4 regions of the Paenibacillus sp. AK121 genome follow, and region 3 is predicted to be linked to each of the others. Evidence: predicted binding sites of a transcription regulator. Region 3 holds the regulator's gene; each other region holds the start of a gene.

Region 1 (4,598 bases), on a different contig from region 3:
TACCTAAGAATTGACGCATCGTGTGGAAAGTCTGTTCCAAGGGCATAATCAGGGGGCAGACAGGGAAAACTAAATGGAGAAAAAAAAGATTTCAGCAAACGGCTGATCTCAGACATCCTTACCTTTTTAAATGTGGACAAACTGTGAATATCATAAAAAGCTATTGTAATGTGAAAAATATCACACTATAATAAGCGCATGAAGTGAAATAAATCACAAAGAGTACGAGTTACCTAAGTGAAAGTATTCACAATTATTATACATTTTATGCCCACACACCAAGGAGGAATTCAACATGAAAGTAGCAGTTATCGGATGTACACACGCAGGTACAGCAGCCATAGTCAACACAGCTAAATGTTATCCAGATGCCGAAATTACGGTTTATGAGCGTAATGACAATATTTCATTTTTATCTTGTGGTATTGCACTGTACGTAGGTGGTGTCGTCAAAGATCCACACGGATTGTTTTATTCGTCCCCAGATCAACTGGCTGATATGGGTGTAGTGACCAAGATGCTTCATGAGGTAACGAGTGTGGATACAGCCGGCAAAACGCTGCATGCACGTAATCTCCAAACAGGTGAGGAATTTACGGACACATTTGATAAATTGATTGTGACTACTGGATCGTGGCCAATTATTCCGAAGCTGGAAGGCATTGAACTTGATCATATTTTGCTCTGCAAAAACTATAATCATTCGAATGAAATCATTGAGAAAGCCCAGCACGTACAGAACATTACAGTCGTCGGAGCTGGATACATTGGTGTTGAACTGGTAGAAGCTTTTCAAATGAACGGTAAGAACGTAACGCTGATCGACAGTGCTGATCGTATATTGAATAAGTATTTAGACCATGAGTATACAGACCGTATTGAGAATTCCCTGAGAGAACATGGCATTAAGCTGGTACTTGGCGAGACAGTAAGTCGTTTTGAGGGGACTAACGGTAAAGTAAGTAAGGTCGTGACCTCCAAAGGAGAGTATGAAACAGAGCTTGTTATACTCTGTATCGGTTTCCGACCTCAAACGGATCTGCTCAAAGGTCAGGTAGATATGTTGCCTAACGGTGCGATCATTGTGGACAATTATATGCAAAGTAGCTGCCCGGATGTGTTTGCAGCAGGCGACAGTTGTGCAATTCGTTATAATCCGACTGGCAAAACAGCTTATATCCCATTGGCGACGAATGCGGTTCGAATGGGGACGCTGGTGGCACGCAATCTGGTACAGCCGACCATTGCCTACATGGGAACACAAGGAACTTCGGGTATCAAAATTTACGAAGATAATATTGCGGGAACAGGAATGACAGAAGCCGCAGCAACCGACGAGGGTATGACTGTAGAAGCTGTAACCATTGAGGACAGCTATCGTCCTGAGTTTATGCCAACCTCTGAAAAAGTGTTGCTGAAGGTTGTATATGAGCAGGAGACACGGAGAATTGTTGGGGCACAAATTATGTCGAAGGTCGATTTGACGCAATCCATTAACACGCTGTCTGTAGCCATTCAAAATCATATGACCATTGACCAGTTGGCCTTTGTCGATTTCTTCTTCCAGCCGCACTATAACAAGCCTTGGAATTTTCTGAACGCGGCAGGTTTGCAAGCATTGCCTACAATATCCGAACGGAACCCAGTTACTGTATAATTCGATTTGTCTGTGACATTGTTCATAAGTTTGTCAACAATCTGAAGCGTACGGATGAATCCTTATAGTACAATATAGAGAGCATAAGGATTAGGGGGAGACTTTATAATGGATTTGTTTTATATCCTTTTTCTTGTAGTTGTTGCAGCCGTCGGTCTGGGCGGAGTTCTTTGGTTCTTGAGAGCTGTTGAAAAGGAAGAATACAATTAAATGTAAAGCGCGTAGTAGCGCAGTAGATGTAATAAAATAGAAAAACAGTCCTTTATTCAAGGGCTGTTTTTTTTATACTTTAGAAAGTGATTTTTTTCACAAACAAAATCACTGATTTTAAATAAAATATAAAAGAAGAATATTTTGTTTAAAAGATATTAAAGGAGCGGGGGCAGATGGCAAGCTATAAACCGGGGCAAATTGCCGAAAAGACGGTGGAAACAGGAGTGGCCAAGGCGAACAACCCGTGGAATGTGGCGGTAGTATTGGGATTTTTGGCAGGTGCATTTATTGCACTCGGGTTTTTGCTGGATATACGCGTTATTGCAAGTGCACCTAAAGAATGGGGAAGCATTGCTACCTTTATTGGAGCTGCGGTGTTCCCTGTAGGTCTGGTGTTAGTTTTGATCGCTGGTGGGGAATTGCTGACCGGCAATATGATGGCAGTGCCTTTGGCGAGATGGGCAGGACGAATTAAGACAGGAGCCATGCTTCGTAATTTGGCGATTATTACGCTCAGTAATTTTGCAGGTGCATTATTTGTTGCATTTTTCTTCGGGCATGTTCTGGGCTTGACCGAAACGGGGCCTTACCTGGATAAAGTGGTGGATATGGCAGGGCATAAGCTGCATGAAAGCTTTTTGCAGTCTTTTATATCAGGTATAGGATGTAACTGGCTCGTTGCACTGGCTGTATGGATGGCTTATAGCACAGACTCCATCGGCGGCAAAATTATGGGAATTTGGTTCCCGACCATGGCCTTTGTTGCTATTGGATTTCAGCACGTTGTAGCCAATATGTTTCTCATTCCGGCGGCTATTTTTGCAGGTCATTTTTCGTGGGCAGCGTATGTTATGAATTTCATTCCGGTCTGGTTGGGGAATTTGGTAGGAGGCAGTCTGTTTGTGGCTGGAGCCTACTGGCTGGCCTATCTGAAAAAAACTCAAACCAACACACATTCCGTGAATGAATCTCAAATTACTCCTTCCGTTGCATCCAATCCGTTGAGTGATCATGCGTAATCACGTTACTTTATGAAGCTATGAACAAAGCAAATCCGCCATGACAGGCCCGGGGGAACGAAACCTGTCATGGCGGATTTTTTTGGGAGTGGTCCATGATTTGGCATGGAGGATGAGTGTGCTCTCGTCCATAATGCCTTGATCTCTTTTACCCTGGGTATGTAATGATGAAACAGGATGATAAAAAAATAATTATGATTTTTAAAATCCGTTTTGCTCTATACAGCAGGCGGATTTTTATATATTTTGGAGAGATGCTGTGTGGTAAAATCCTTCTCTTGCCATAGGCCAAAGCTGTAGATATGATAAGAACAGTGTAATTTTTGGAAACGGTAACGGAAAGGAGCATTAACACCATGGATCATCGCAATAACGCGCCTCTTGAGGCCACACTTCAACACAACTTACACAGAGGACAGCGGATGACGGAGCAGCAGAACGGTATTTTTCCGGCCGTATGCCCGTTGGATTGCCCGGATACGTGTGGGCTCCTGCTTCACAAGGAAAATGGAAAGATAGTCAAGGTGACTGGTAATCCGGATCATCCCATTACCAAAGGGGCTATATGCAACAAAGTCCGGAATATGACCGAGCGAGTATATGATCCGGATCGGGTGCTTTATCCGTTGAAGCGTGTAGGCGCCAAAGGGGAAGGGAAGTTTGAACGAATTAGCTGGGAGGAGGCGGTCGATACCATTACAGGTCGGTTCAAGGAGCTGATACGTACGGATGGACCGGAATCCATTCTCCCCTACAGCTTTTATGGCAATATGGGTGTATTGAGTGTGGATGGAATGGATCGTCGCTTTTTCAATGCGCTGGGTTCAAGCCAACTGGATCAGACGATTTGCAGTGTGGCTGGGAATGAAGGCTGGGCATCCGTTATGGGATTTAAGGGCGGCACAAGCCCGGAGGACACAGAGGATGCAGAGCTCATTATTGTATGGGGCGGAAACGTCATCAGCACCAACATGCATCAGGTCGTATTGGCTGAGAAAGCACGTAAAAAAGGTGCTAAAGTGGTCGTTATTGATGTTCATCGCAACCGGACGGCGCAATGGGCGGATTGGTTCATTCCCTTATATCCGGGAACGGATACGGCGCTTGCGCTGGGGGTTATGCATGTGCTGTTTGATCAGGGGCTGACAGACGACGAATTTTTACGTCGCTATACCGTAGGTCACGAGGAACTGCGCGAGCATGTTAAGACCTATACACCAGAACGGGTTTCGCAGATTACCGGCGTGCCGAAAGAGGATATTATCCGTTTGGCGGAAATGTACGGGAAGGCGCGAGCGGCCTATATTAATATCGGAAATGGGCTTCAGCATCATGATAATGGCGGTATGAACGTACGTGCAGTTACATGCTTGCCTGCACTCACTGGACAATGGTTGAAACACGGCGGGGGAGCGTCGCGCTCCAATGGTGCTTATGCCAAGATTAACAGCGCCCATCTGGAGCGTCCTGATCTGCGACAGAACCCGGATGCCCGGGTGATCAACATGAACCGGATTGGAGAGGCGCTGCTACAGAAGGAACAACCGATTAAGGCGTTATTTGTATATTGTAGTAACCCGGTAGTTGTAGCACCCGATTCTGAACGGGTGACGGAGGGATTTGAACGAGAGGATCTGTTTACGGTTGTTCATGACCTGTTCCTTACCGATACGGCCTGCTATGCAGATATTGTGCTGCCTGCTGCGTCT
Region 2 (4,598 bases), 190 kb from region 3:
CTTTCTTACACTCTTATTGTAGAATAATGATAGAGTGTAGTATGTGACATAAATCACAATACGAGTGATTTTTATCACTTTATTTTCCCTAGCTTCACGCCTATACCTTCAGCCTCGCCGCTCACCTCCCTTCCCAAACCAAGAGGCCCTCTATATAGAGAGCCTGCATTGGTATTGTATAGGAAAATGCTTTGTTACAAGCCTCTTCATACTATTATATTATTGATCAAAGCGTCCGTAGAAGGCATTGCGGTATACATCAGCCAATTCAGTAACCAGCGGCAGCTTTGGATTTGCAGTTGTACATTGATCCTCAAAAGCGCGGTCAGCCAGATAATCTACACGTGATTCAAAGTCTTTTGGATCGAATCCGAGTTGTTGGAACGATTCCTCGATACCGAGTGTTTTGTTCAACTTACGGATCGCGTCAATTAAGCTGTTAACCCCTTCTTCAGTGGTACGTGCAGGCAGTCCCAGTATGCGTGCAATTTCTGCATAGCGCTCATCTGCAACAAAGTGCGAATATTTAGGGAACGAAGCAAATTTTGTCGGTTTTTTCGCATTGTAGCGAATAACGTGCGGCAGCAAGATAGCATTCGTGCGGCCATGCGCCGTATGGTATTGTCCGCCCCATTTATGTGCAAGACTGTGGTTAATACCCAAGAATGCATTAGCAAACGCCATACCTGCAAGTGTAGAAGCATTATGCATTTTTTCGCGAGCCAACTTGTCGCCGATCAGAGCCGATTGCTCCAGGTATTGGAATACCAGTTGAATGGCTTTAATTGCCAGACCATCTGTGTAATCATTGGCCATTACAGACACGTAAGCCTCGATAGCATGTGTCAGAACGTCCATACCTGTATCGGCTACAGCTGTTTTAGGCAGCGAATATACAAACACAGGGTCAATAATTGCCACATCAGGAGTCAACTCATAGTCAGCCAGCGGATACTTCGTGTTGCCCAGGTTTTTGTCTGTAATTACTGCAAACGATGTGACTTCCGAACCTGTACCCGAGGTTGTAGGGATAGCTACAAATTGTGCTTTTTGACCCAGACGTGGGTACTTGTAAATCCGTTTACGAATATCCATGAATTTTTGCTTCAAGTTATTGAAATCAGTATCCGGATATTCATAGAACATCCACATGCCTTTAGCAGCATCCATTGGCGAACCGCCGCCGAGTGCGATGATGCAATCCGGTTGGAAACGTCTCATCATTTCAGTACCACGCTCTACCGTAACTGTCGATGGATCTGGCTCAACTTCAGAGAACACTTCAATCGCAACTGGTGTTTGGCGCTGGTGCAAATAATGAATGACGCGGTCCACATATCCGAGTTTCACCATCATAGGGTCAGTGATAATGGCTACACGTGTGATATCAGGCATTTTAGCAAGATACTGTGTCGAATTTTTCTCAAAATAAATTTTGGAAGGTACTTTGAACCATTGCATATTCACCGTCCGTTTCGCCACCCTTTTCACATTAATCAAGTTAACTGCAGATACGTTCGACGAAGTCGAGTTACGACCGTACGAACCGCAACCAAGTGTCAACGAAGGAAGGTTGGTGTTGTAAATATCACCGATTGCACCATGTGTGGAAGGTGCATTTACAATGATACGACCTGTTTGCAAACGGTTTGCAAAGCGAGCGATAACGTCCTCATCTTGCGAATGGATAGCTGACGAGTGACCCATACCGCCGAACTCTACAACTTCAGCAGCACGTTGGATACCTTGCTCTGCATTTTTCACTTTGTAGCAAGCCAATACCGGACTCAATTTTTCCGCAGATAATGGGAATTTGGTTCCTACTCCTTCAATTTCAGCGACCAAAATTTTTGTTCCTGCCGGTACTGTAATGCCGCTCATTTCAGCTATTTTTACAGCAGACTGTCCGACGATGGCCGGGTTCACTGCACATTTTTCTACATTCATAGCCCCTTGAGTGAGCTTAGCTGCTTCTTCTTTATTTACAAAGTAGCAACCATTAGCAATCATCAATTTCTTCACTTGCTCGAAGATAGGCTCTTCGATAATTACGGCTTGTTCCGAAGCACAAATCATACCGTTATCAAAAGATTTAGAAAGGATAAGGTCGTTCACGGCCTGTTTGATATCGGCTGTTTTTTCAATAAAGCAAGGTACGTTACCAGGACCTACGCCAAGTGCAGGTTTACCACAGCTATAAGCTGCCTTAACCATGCCTGATCCGCCAGTTGCCAAAATCAATGCCACATCAGGGTGGTTCATCAGTACATTTGTTTTATCCATCGAAGGTGCTTCAATCCATTGGATGCAATCCGCTGGAGCACCATGTTTAACAGCTGCTTCAAGCAATACGCGGGCTGCTTCCGCACTACACGATTGAGCAGATGGATGGAAGCCGAAAATGATTGGGTTACGTGTTTTAATGGCAATTAACGCTTTGAACATCGTAGTCGAAGTCGGGTTTGTTACTGGAGTAATCCCCATGATGATACCGACTGGCTCTGCAATCTTTTGGAAGCTATCGAAATCATTATCTTCAATGACACCAACGGTCTTCTCATTTTTGATGCTGTGATAGATATATTCTGTTGCAAACATGTTTTTGGTGATTTTGTCCTCGTACACACCGCGTCCTGTTTCTTCAACAGCCAACTTCGCTAGGTGCATGTGCTTATCCATCCCTGCGAGTGCCATAGCTTGTACGATTCCGTCAATCTGCTCCTGATTCATACTCATGAAAGCTTGCTGTGCCCGGTTCGCCCGGTCAATCAGCGTTTGAATATACTGCTCTGCGCTTTGCTCTTTTTGGATAACCTCGTTTTTAACAGCCATTTCCCTCATCCTCCTGTTATCTCGTGTACTATCTCTTGTTCACGCACTGATCGTAACACAGCTTTTCAAGATATTTTGTGATTTTTTTCACAATCTATTTAAAATTTTATTTTATGAAGTGAATTAAATCACAAAGTTTGGAATTCTGCCACTTTTACCCCCTCTTCTTGCCCCAAAAACTCATTGCACAGGTATATAATGAATTTGAATTGATCAAGTTGCAGATAAAAAACATAGGATACAAAGGGGAAATGGACGATGAGAAACCCTACAAATGTAATGGAAGCCCGCGGCAACACCTGTTGCTTCTCGGAGGCCAGCTTCAACCGGTTGCAAGTGATGATGAAAGATCGAGTTATGCCAGAAAGCTCGCATTTGTTCTGGGAAGGAGATACAGCGGATAAGCTGTTTTATATTAAGCGCGGACGCGTAAAGGTAACCAAAACAACGGATGAGGGTAAGGAACTTATTCTATATATGTATCAAAGCGGCGATCTTGTTGGTCAAGCTGATCCTTTCTTCGGCACCAAGCATTCCTTTTCTGCTGAGGTTCTGGAGGACAGTGATATTGGCGTAATCGATCATACAGATTTGGAGCTGCTTATTTGCCAGCATTGTGATTTTGCGATTGACTTTATGAAATGGATGGGATCGCATCATCGCATTACTCAGACCAAGTTCCGCGATTTGATGATGTACGGCAAGCCTGGCGCTCTATGTTCCACACTCATCCGACTATGCAACACCTATGGTGAGCCTCACGGCGACTATATCTTGATTCATAAAAAGATTACTCATACTGACTTATCAAATATGATCGGTGCTACCCGGGAAAGCGTAAATCGGATGCTCAGTGATCTGCGTAAGAAAAATGCAGTAGAATACGATAATGGTATGATTGTTGTCAAGGATTTGGAAATGCTGCAAGGTGTATGTCATTGTGAATTGTGCCCACGTGAGATTTGCCGGATATAATAAATTGTTTTTTAATGTAAAAGGGAGTGCTGTAAGCCATTATTAGCTTATAACACTCCCTAATTTTATTCCACTCCCCATTTTTTAGAGAACGGACGGGACAGTAACAAAGCACATAACTCGACCTTCTTCTGCCCTACACGCTTTAAAACTGAAAGCATAGATAACTTAAATTTCCCATCTCATAGCTTCTATGGATGACCTTAGCTTCGTTTGCAGGATTGCCACTACCCATTGCAATAAACAACGGTACAAAGTGTTCTGCTCTAGGTACGGCCTGACGAGCATATGGCGCTTCGCTTTCATAGTGATCCAAAGCTTCTATATCTCCGCTTTGCACTTTTTCGATAATCCAGTCATCAAAATCAATTGCCCAAGGCTCCGTTTTCGTTTCTCCCCATTTGACAATACGCAGATTATGGACAGTCACGCCACTGCCAATGACCAGAATATCTTGTTCTCCCAACTCACGCAACACGTCACCAATGGCAAATTGTGCTTTGGGCGAGAGGTACGGATTTACGGAAATCTGAACTACCGGAATGTCTGCCTCAGGATACATACGATGCAACAATGTCCATGAACCATGATCCAGTCCCCTCACCCGATCAGTTTGTACATCGATGCCCTTTTGTTCATATAACTTTTTCAACTTATTAGCTAGTTCAACAGAACCATGTGCTGGATACTTCACTTCGTACAGTTCGGGTGGGAAGCCTCCAAAATCATAAATTGTATCGTATATGTCATCCATTGAACTAATCGTTAACACTTGCGTCTCCCAGTGAGCT
Region 3 (4,598 bases):
TTTGTTTCCTCAGAGTTTGGGCTGGCGCATGACCGCCCTCATCAAGCAGACAGCGACGCGTTGGCTACGGCTGAGGTGTTTTTAAAGTGTCTGAGTGAGCTTCAGGCATTACCTCTGATAACGATACAGCGGCTCAGCGATTTGTTCGCAGAGGAAGACAGTGACCTGGGTTGGTTTCTTGACGGCATACGAGAAGAGAAAGAGCTAGACCCTATTCAGGATTTGGAGAAACATCAGTTTTTTCGTCAGCTTGCGCTTAAAGTGGAAGATTGGACCGAACTGGCTACTCCACGTAGAGAAGATGATCCGAATCCACTCTCAGGCGTTTCCTTTGAGGAGTATATGGATGATGTGCGGGACAATTTGCGTTCATCCTTGAGCCAATATGAGGAGCGCGAGGCGCAAACACAAATGATTGAGGGTGTAAATCAAGCCCTGAGTCAAGATAAGCATTTGTTGATTGAGGCGGGTACAGGAACAGGGAAGTCCCTAGGCTATTTGCTTCCGTCACTATATCACAGTGTAAAATATGGGCAGAGGGTCACAGTAAGCACGCATACCATTAATCTGCAGGAGCAATTGCGAGAGCGTGATATTCCGATGCTGACAAAAGTGATTCCGTTCCCGTTCCGGGCTGCCATTTTTAAGGGTCGGGGGCATTATTTGTGTCTGCGTAAGTTTGAACATAAAATAAACAGAAGAGACTTCGCGACACCAAAGGAAGACTTGATTACAGCGGCTCAAATGATTGTCTGGCTGACTCTGACAGAAACTGGTGATGATGAGGAACTGAACCTGAGCAACCGTGGAGGGGATTTTTGGGAAACAGTAGCTAGTGATTCCGAGTCCTGTCTCGGCCGTTCTTGCCCATGGTTCCGCAAGTGCTACTATCATCGTGCACGTCATGAAGCAGGAACAGCGGATGTGGTTATTACGAATCACTCCAAGCTGTTCACCGACGTCAAAGCAAGTCACCAGCTATTGCCCAGCTATGAACATCTTGTAATTGATGAAGCACATCATCTAGAGGAAGTAGCCGGTAAGCACCTGGGCATGCATATGAAATATTTCACACTCGTGCATACGCTGACTCGATTGTTCAAGGACAGTAAGAACGGACAATTGCCTTCGTTACGTCAGCAGTTGGCAAAGTCGGGGCATGAGAAGTCGACGGAATGGGCCTCGACCATTGATCAGCTGTACCCACTCGTGTTAGAGGTTAAGGAAACTTGGGACCTGCTAAGCGATAAGCTGTTTGGTATGTTGCCAGAGCGGTCTGATGCCACACCGGGTGAAACGGGACAATTTTCTTCGCGTCTCAAACCGTCGGCCAAGCCTGCAAAGTGGGATCAAGCGGCGGCGTTGGAAAATCAGCTTTATGTAACGTTGAGTGAAATTTTGCGCAAGGGCGACAAGCTGATGCTGGATGTCAAGGAAGAACACGACGATTATGCGGCGGATAGTCTCATTACAGATATCACGGGTCTGCTTAAGGATTTGGCGGGGATTAGGGAAAATTTGCGCTTCTTTATACGACTCGATGATGAAACAACCGTATATTGGCTCGAAGCGAGTGGGCAATTCCGTAGTAAATCATTGCAATTTTATGCAGTGCCCGTCGATGTGAGCCGCCAGTTGAAAGAAATGTTTTTTGACAAAAAAAGAAGTATTATTTTGACATCTGCTACTTTATCGGTAGATAAGTCGTTTCAGTACATGACCGATCAACTCGGCTTGCAGGAGGCAGCGGATCAAGGACGATTAATGACGTCACAGCTCCCATCACCTTTTAATTACAGGGATCAGGTGTTGCTGGTCATTCCGCGAGACTTTCCGAGTGTCAAGGGCAGTGTAGGGGATGCACATTTTGTAGAGATGCTCGTTAGCTCTCTAGGAGCGACTGCCCAGGCGACGCGGGGGAGAATGCTTGTTCTGTTTACTTCCTATCGGATGCTCCGGCAAGTGTATGAGCCACTTAAAGAGGCGTTAGCATCCAGCGATATTACCGTGTTAGGACAAGGTGTAGACAGTGGGAGTCGGAGCAAGCTAACCCGTCGTTTTCAGGAAGCCAAGGCTTCTGTATTGCTGGGAACCAGCAGCTTCTGGGAAGGCGTCGATATTCCAGGGAAGGCTTTGACTTGTCTGGCCATCGTTCGCTTGCCGTTTCAACCGCCCAATCACCCGTTACTGGAGGCAAAAAGCGAGTTGCTCCAGCAGCAGAAGAAGAACCCATTTATGAAGCTGTCTGTACCACAAGCAGTTATTCGCTTCAAACAGGGATTTGGGCGGTTGGTACGTACAGCGAGTGACCACGGAGTCGTTATCGTTTACGATACGCGTGTGATCGAATCCTATTACGGAAAGCACTTTTTGTACTCGTTACCGGGACCAAAAATGGAGCATATGCCATCGGAGCAAATGGTGCCCCGCATCGCCGAATGGCTCCAATCCGCCCCGGAGACAGAGGCACAACGGACGGACACCTAAAGTCCGTTACAATTAGGGGGAGCAAGTATGAAATCAGATAAAATTTCAGAGGCTGTCGTACGGAGATTACCCGTATATTTACGTTATCTGAATGCACTGCACAAACGGGAGGTGGCTACGGTCTCTTCTCAAGAGCTGGGACAGAGGTTAGATTTGAATCCGGCCCAAATTCGTAAAGATCTTGCCTATTTTGGCGATTTTGGTCGGAAGGGCATCGGTTACGATGTTTCTTATCTAATTGAGAAAATACGCCATATCCTGAAAATTGACCAGCAAATTAATGTAGTATTGGTCGGAGCGGGTAATCTGGGTCAAGCCCTATCAAACTATAACGCTTATTTAAAAGACAATATGAAGATTGTGGCGGTATTTGATGCGTTCCCGGATAAGGTTGGGACCAGAATCAATACCTTAGTCGTTCAGCCGATGGATGAATTGGAAGCGACTGTGAAAGAAAAAAATATTCGAATCGGGATTATTACTGTACCTGATTTTGAGGCACAACACGTAGCTGATAGGCTCATTGAGAGTGGAATTGGAGCGATTTTAAACTTTGCACCTATCATTCTCAAGGCACCGGCTAACATTCGGATACATGCCACAGACTTTACAACTGATTTGCTTAGCCTCGCTTATTATCTGGAGGACGGAAAGGAAGAAGCACAATATGACAGTGAATAAATGGATGATTAAAAACGGTTCTTTTGCCGTGAATGGACCTGAAGCTGGGGTAATCCATGGTTTTATGATTGTGGAGGATAGCCGTATTACTTACATTGGCGAGACTCTGCCTGCGGGTGAGGAAGAGACGGAAGCAATCGACGGTAACGGGTTATTGTTTTTGCCTGGTCTGATTAATACTCATGGTCATGCGGCGATGTCTCTGCTGCGAGGGTATGGAGATGACTTGGCACTTCAAGTCTGGCTTCAGGAAAAAATGTGGCCTATGGAAGCCAAGTTTACATCTACGGATGTGTATTGGGGAACATCCTTGTCAGTGCTGGAAATGCTGAAAGGTGGAACCACAACTTTCCTGGATATGTACGATCATATGGATGAGGTGGCACGTGTAGCTGAAGAGTCGGGCATCCGTGCAAGTTTGATGCGTGGAGCCATTGGACTCTGTTCAGAAGAAGAACAGCGGATCAAGCTGGCTGAGGCCGTGACTTTTGCCCGTAACTGGCATGGAAAAGCAGACGGACGTATCACAACGATGATGTCTCCGCATGCCCCATACACATGCCCGCCAGCGTTTATTGAGAAATTTGTTCAAGCAGCACATGATCTCGATTTACCATTGCATACGCACATGTCCGAGACGATCGCCGAAGTTGAGCAAAACGTACGCGACTACGGTTTGCGTCCAGTTGCACACTTAGATAAGCTTGGCTTTTTCTCCCGCCCTTCACTTGTTGCCCACGGCGTACACTTGAACGACGAAGAGATAGCTTTATTAGCGGAACGAGGTGTGGCGGTTTCACATAATCCAGGCAGCAACTTGAAGCTGGCAAGTGGTGTAGCTAGAGTGCCTGAATTGCTGCGTGCAGGAGTTACTGTTTCTCTTGGAACAGACGGTCCTGCCAGCAATAATAACCTGGATATGTTCGAGGAAATGCGTCTGGCGGCACTCATTCACAAGGGAGTATCTGGCGACCCAACAGCAGTTCCTGCAAATGAAGCACTGCGTCTGGCAACAGAGTATGGTGCAAAGTCGATTGGTTTAAAAGAAGTAGGAGCGCTGGCAGCAGGCAACAAGGCTGACTTTATCGCGCTAGATCTGAATCAGGCCCATTTCTTGCCGCGTACAGATCTTATTTCCCATGCCGTATACTCTGCAAGTGCCAAAGACGTGGCTCATGTGTGGGTAGACGGTCGTCAGGTTGTGAAAAACGGCGAATGCCTGACGATGGACGAGGAACGTATCAAACATGAGGCACAAGCCGCCTTTGAAGGGCTGCTGTCGCGCTAATTCAGGTGTCACATCCCCTTAGAGAGGAAGCACAGGTTTGAAAAATAAGAAGAAATGGATAGCGGTCGCCATTTTGGCCGTAATACTGATCCTGGTCAGCATTTTCTGGTATTATTCCTACGTTACTCAAGACCAGGTGGCT
Region 4 (4,598 bases), on a different contig from region 3:
TTGATGACGGGTAATATCCCGTCACTCAATACAGGACGAAGATGATCAATTTCAAATATTCTTAAGCTAAAGAGAAAACAGAAAAGCAGAAAGAAGAGACTGATTGGAAGTACAATTTGGTACAGCCGCGCGATGGAATTAATGCCTCCAAACACCAAATAACTACCAACCCAAATGAATGGAATCACAATCGCCCAGATGGGTGTGCCTTCAAGTAGAAAAAACATGGTTACTTCGGCTAACACACGGATCTCAAAGCCGGCTATGATTATAAAGTATATAATTAATAGCACGCTTAAGAATCCTCCCGGAACAGTGCCTATAATTCTTTTGGAGTATTGATACATGGTGTTTCTAGGAAACTGTTGACTTAATTTCACCATGATCCAGACGACGAATATGACAATAGCTCCACCGATGAGGACAGAAAGCCATGCATCAGGAGTTTGTACTTGTTCAGTTACACCTCTCGGCAGTGTCAAGATCCCTGCGCCTAATACGGTATTGGTCAGGAATACAGCCCCTTGCTTAGTTGTGATCTTATCATCAGAGCGTCTAAACACAGTAGCTCCTCCTTCGTTTTGGGCATCATGATCTGCGTTTGCGTTGCTGCGTTTTCATCATGACAGGTCTTCGTTTCATCAGAGACATAGGAGCCCGGATGTACAGATCCTTCCAATCGCTTAGGCGCATAGGGGAAAAGGGAGTTACATATGGTACACCAAAGCTTTTCAACTTCGTCAGATGGATACAAATTAACAGAAAGAACAATATGGTTCCAAACATGCCCAGCATTGCTGCAAAGAACATTCCGACAAAACGCAAAAGGCGCAGGGTAATGCCCGCACTATATGTTGGTATCGAAAACGATGAAATGGCAGTAACTGCAACTACAATCACAAGGAAGGGACTAACGATGCCCGCATTGACAGCAGCATCACCGATGACCAAGCCTCCCACAATGCCCATCGCAGGGCCAATGGGTTTGGGCAGGCGGATGCCAGCCTCTCGTAGAATTTCGATAGAGATTTCCAAAATCATGACTTCTATAACGGATGGGAAAGGGACGCCTTGACGGGTTCCGATAATGCTAATGACCAGCTTGGTTGGAATTAAACCGGGATGAAACGATATAAAAGAAATGTACAGAGCAGGCCCCATAAGCGCTATAAAAGCCCCGCTAAACCGTAGCAGACGTAATAGTGTCCCCGGAATCCATCGCTCATAATAGTCCTCGGGAGATTGAAGCAGCATACTGAAGGTCACCGGGACAATAAGTGCAAAAGGAGTACCATCCAGTAAGATCGCTATTCTTCCCTCCAACAAAGCATTAATAACACGGTCAGGACGCTCTGTATTATGAGCCTGTTGGAATGGACTTAAATAATTGTCTTCGATGAGTTGTTCCACATACCCGGATTCAGGTAAAAAATCCATGTCTATTTTTGATATTCTGCGGCTTACTTCTTCAAGAAGGTCTGGATTCACAATATCCTTTATATACGCGATAACGAGATCCTTTTTGATTCTGCTGCCCACTTGGAATTTCTTCAATTCCAAACTTTTATTTAAACCCTGGCGCCGAAGCATCGAAGTGTTTTCACTCAATACTTCCGTAAAACCGATTCTGGGACCCCGAAGCAATGCTTCAGAGGTTGGTTCATTGACGGAGCGAATAGCGCCATTAGGAGGGCCCACCAGTAGCGCTTCCTTCATTCCTTCAATTAATAGGGCTGTATGACCTAAAAGGATGAACTCGTACAGTTCCTCCATACGGGTAACTTCACTAATTTGCGTAAGTGGCATCAGGCTTTCTTTTATAAAAGAGTTACTTATACCTTCCGGTTGTTCCTGCTGATCCTGACCCTGCTGCTGGCCTTCAAACATCAAGACCTCCAATACCTGCTTGCTCATAAGTTTTTCATCCTGCATACCTTCTATGAAGACTAACACGGACCGAGCATGAAATTTCTTCATCACAAACTCACGAAAATGCACATCACTATTTTCGCCAATAGCTTCACGAATTGCCTGTAAGTCGGAATCATAATTTCCTGTAATTTTAGAGCTCGGTTCATGCTGCTGATTCATGTGCCCTTCGTTATGTTTATTAGAGAGCGGATGACTGGAAGAGTGTTTGGATTTGGCTCCCTTACTGCCGACAAACGAATAAATCGAGGTGTTTATATAATAAATTCCTAAAGGAATAATCAACGCAAGGCCAGCTTGAAAGAGTGTACTCCAGCTAGGAAGATAAGAAATGATTTTAGACCACATGCTGATTACCTCCAAACAATTCAATTCGTTTTCCCATAAGATACAAGTTGTTCATAAAGTATTCCTTATAACGGTTGTATTTACGCATGAATTGGAAAGATTCTTTCGATGACACTGCTATGATTTCCGGTCCTTACCTTAATCCCTTGAAATAGAATAGGGAAATCCCTAAATATTCATAATTTTAACTACATTGTGATCGAAATCACATATAGACCTATCTACTGTATTAGAATAGAAGCATAAACAATATTCATTAGAAACGTAGAGATGTCGTCGGATAGGAAGTAGCGTCGAATGAATGGAGGAACCGGTATATGATAAACAGTAAAAAGAAGCTTGTGGTTATAGGGAACGGGATGGCTGGTATCAATACGGTCGAACAAATTTTAAAATTAACAGATAAATATGAAATTACAGTCCTGGGAAGTGAGCCGCATCCGAACTATAACAGGATCATGCTCTCTTATGTGTTGGAAGGTAGTAAAACAATAGATGATATCATACTGAACGATTTGCAATGGTATGCGGATCAAGGGATTACTTTATATACAGGAAAAATGGTTAAAAGCATCGACGGTAGGCACAAGAAGATTCACACCGAAGACGGACTGGAAATTGATTACGATGTGGCTTTGGTGGCTACTGGTTCACAATCGTTTATTCTGCCTATTCCGGGCAAAGAGTTACCAGGCGTCATTGGTTTCCGGGATATCGCCGATTGCTCGGCCATGCTGGAGGCGGCGAAGACCTATAAGAAGGCAGCTGTCATTGGCGGCGGTCTGTTGGGGCTGGAGGCAGCTAAAGGCTTGGTCAACCTCGGGATGGATGTTACAGTCGTTCATCTAATGGAAGATTTGATGGAACGTCAGTTAGACCGGGAAGCCTCTGCGATGTTGAAAGCAGAACTGGAACGTCAGGGAATCAAGTTTGCTATGCAAATGCAAACTGCGGAAGTGTACGGTCAAGATCGGGTACAAGGACTGCGCTTCTCGGATGGAAGCGAGCTGGAAGCAGATTTGGTTGTAATGGCCGTCGGGATTAAACCTAATATCCAGGTAGCTAAAGAAAGTGGTATGGAAACGAACCGCGGGATTGTGGTCGATGATTTCATGAGAACCTCCATGCCGGATGTATACGCTGTAGGGGAATGTGTTGAGCACCGTGGAATCTGCTACGGTCTGGTAGCTCCGCTGTTTGAACAGGGAAGTGTGATTGCCAAGCATTTGGCAGGCGTGGATACTGAAGGCTATGCAGGATCGGTAGTTTCCACCAAGCTTAAAATTTCAGGGGTAGATGTTTTCTCAGCTGGCGAATTCATAACCCAACCTGAACATACGGCGATTGTAGCGAAGGATGAGTGGAAGCGAACATACAAAAAGGTACTGCTTCGTGATAATAAAATTGTTGGTACTGTACTGTTTGGCGATGTGAGTGAATCTGCTAGTCTGCAAAAATATGTGCGTCAGCAAACGGAAATGACAGATGAGATCTATGGACAGATCATGGGTACTGGATGCGGCAATCACGGGGCGAAAACGTCATCCGTTGAAACGATGGCGGACGATGAAATTGTCTGCGGTTGTAACGGTGTGACTAAAAAGGCAATTGTGGAAGCAATCAATGAAAATGGACTAACCACCGTTGATGAAATTAAGGCATGTACCGGAGCTACGCGTTCTTGCGGAGGATGTAAGCCCGTTGTTGAGCAAATTTTGCAATATGTTCTTGGAGACAGCTTCAAAACATCAGCCAAGCAGGGAATATGTGGTTGCACAACCTTGAGCCGGGACGAGATTGTTGAAGCGATCAAAACCAAAGGGCTGACAACTACGCGTGAAGTGATGAATGTACTCGGCTGGCATAATGATGAAGGATGCTCCAAATGCCGTCCGGCGCTGAATTATTACTTGGGTATGATTAACCCTGATACCTATGAAAATGAGGGAGATTCCCGGTTTGTAAATGAGCGATTGCACGCGAACATTCAAAAGGATGGAACGTTTACAGTGGTGCCGAGAATGTACGGCGGTGTAACGACTCCAGAAGATTTGAAGAAGATAGCTGATGTATCGCTTAAATATAACGTTAAGGTCGTTAAAGTAACCGGGGGACAACGGCTGGATTTGATTGGTGTACGTAAAGAGGATCTGCCTAAAGTGTGGGAAGAACTTGATATGCCTTCGGGATATGCGTACGCGAAGTCACTTCGTACGGTTAAAACCTGTGTTGGCTCGCAATTTTGTCGTTTTGGTACACAGGACTCGATGGGAATGGGAGAAGTACTGGAACGGAAATTCGAACGATTGGATTTCCCGGCA

Evidence for each region. The regulator Rex, encoded in region 3, represses fermentation and respiration genes when NADH is low (regulators of the CRP and FNR family bind a similar motif). The targets are predictions, from matches to a motif close to TTGTGAAATATTTCACAA.
Region 1: the regulator Rex is predicted to act here: its motif matches at 1,952-1,969, upstream of KSP24_RS05365 (formate/nitrite transporter family protein).
Region 2: the regulator Rex is predicted to act here: its motif matches at 2,908-2,925, upstream of adhE (bifunctional acetaldehyde-CoA/alcohol dehydrogenase).
Region 4: the regulator Rex is predicted to act here: its motif matches at 2,471-2,488, upstream of nirB (nitrite reductase large subunit NirB).

Annotation. Positions count from the first base shown of each region.
Region 1 is NZ_JAHPJM010000002.1:453,711-458,308, forward strand. Features, by position in the region: gene KSP24_RS05360 (FAD-dependent oxidoreductase) at 296-1,657, shown strand; gene KSP24_RS05365 (formate/nitrite transporter family protein) at 2,044-2,889, shown strand; gene KSP24_RS05370 (molybdopterin-containing oxidoreductase family protein) at 3,246-4,598, shown strand, end outside.
Region 2 is NZ_JAHPJM010000003.1:375,045-379,642, forward strand. Features, by position in the region: gene adhE (bifunctional acetaldehyde-CoA/alcohol dehydrogenase) at 220-2,832, opposite strand; gene KSP24_RS08115 (Crp/Fnr family transcriptional regulator) at 3,091-3,807, shown strand; gene KSP24_RS08120 (DODA-type extradiol aromatic ring-opening family dioxygenase) at 3,953-4,598, opposite strand, start outside.
Region 3 is NZ_JAHPJM010000003.1:187,240-191,837, reverse strand. Features, by position in the region: gene dinG (ATP-dependent DNA helicase DinG) at 1-2,487, shown strand, start outside; gene KSP24_RS07105 (redox-sensing transcriptional repressor Rex) at 2,515-3,168, shown strand; gene KSP24_RS07100 (amidohydrolase) at 3,155-4,456, shown strand; gene KSP24_RS07095 (cell wall elongation regulator TseB-like domain-containing protein) at 4,494-4,598, shown strand, end outside.
Region 4 is NZ_JAHPJM010000030.1:1,787-6,384, reverse strand. Features, by position in the region: gene KSP24_RS24740 (GerAB/ArcD/ProY family transporter) at 1-563, opposite strand, end outside; gene KSP24_RS24735 (spore germination protein) at 589-2,277, opposite strand; gene nirB (nitrite reductase large subunit NirB) at 2,595-4,598, shown strand, end outside.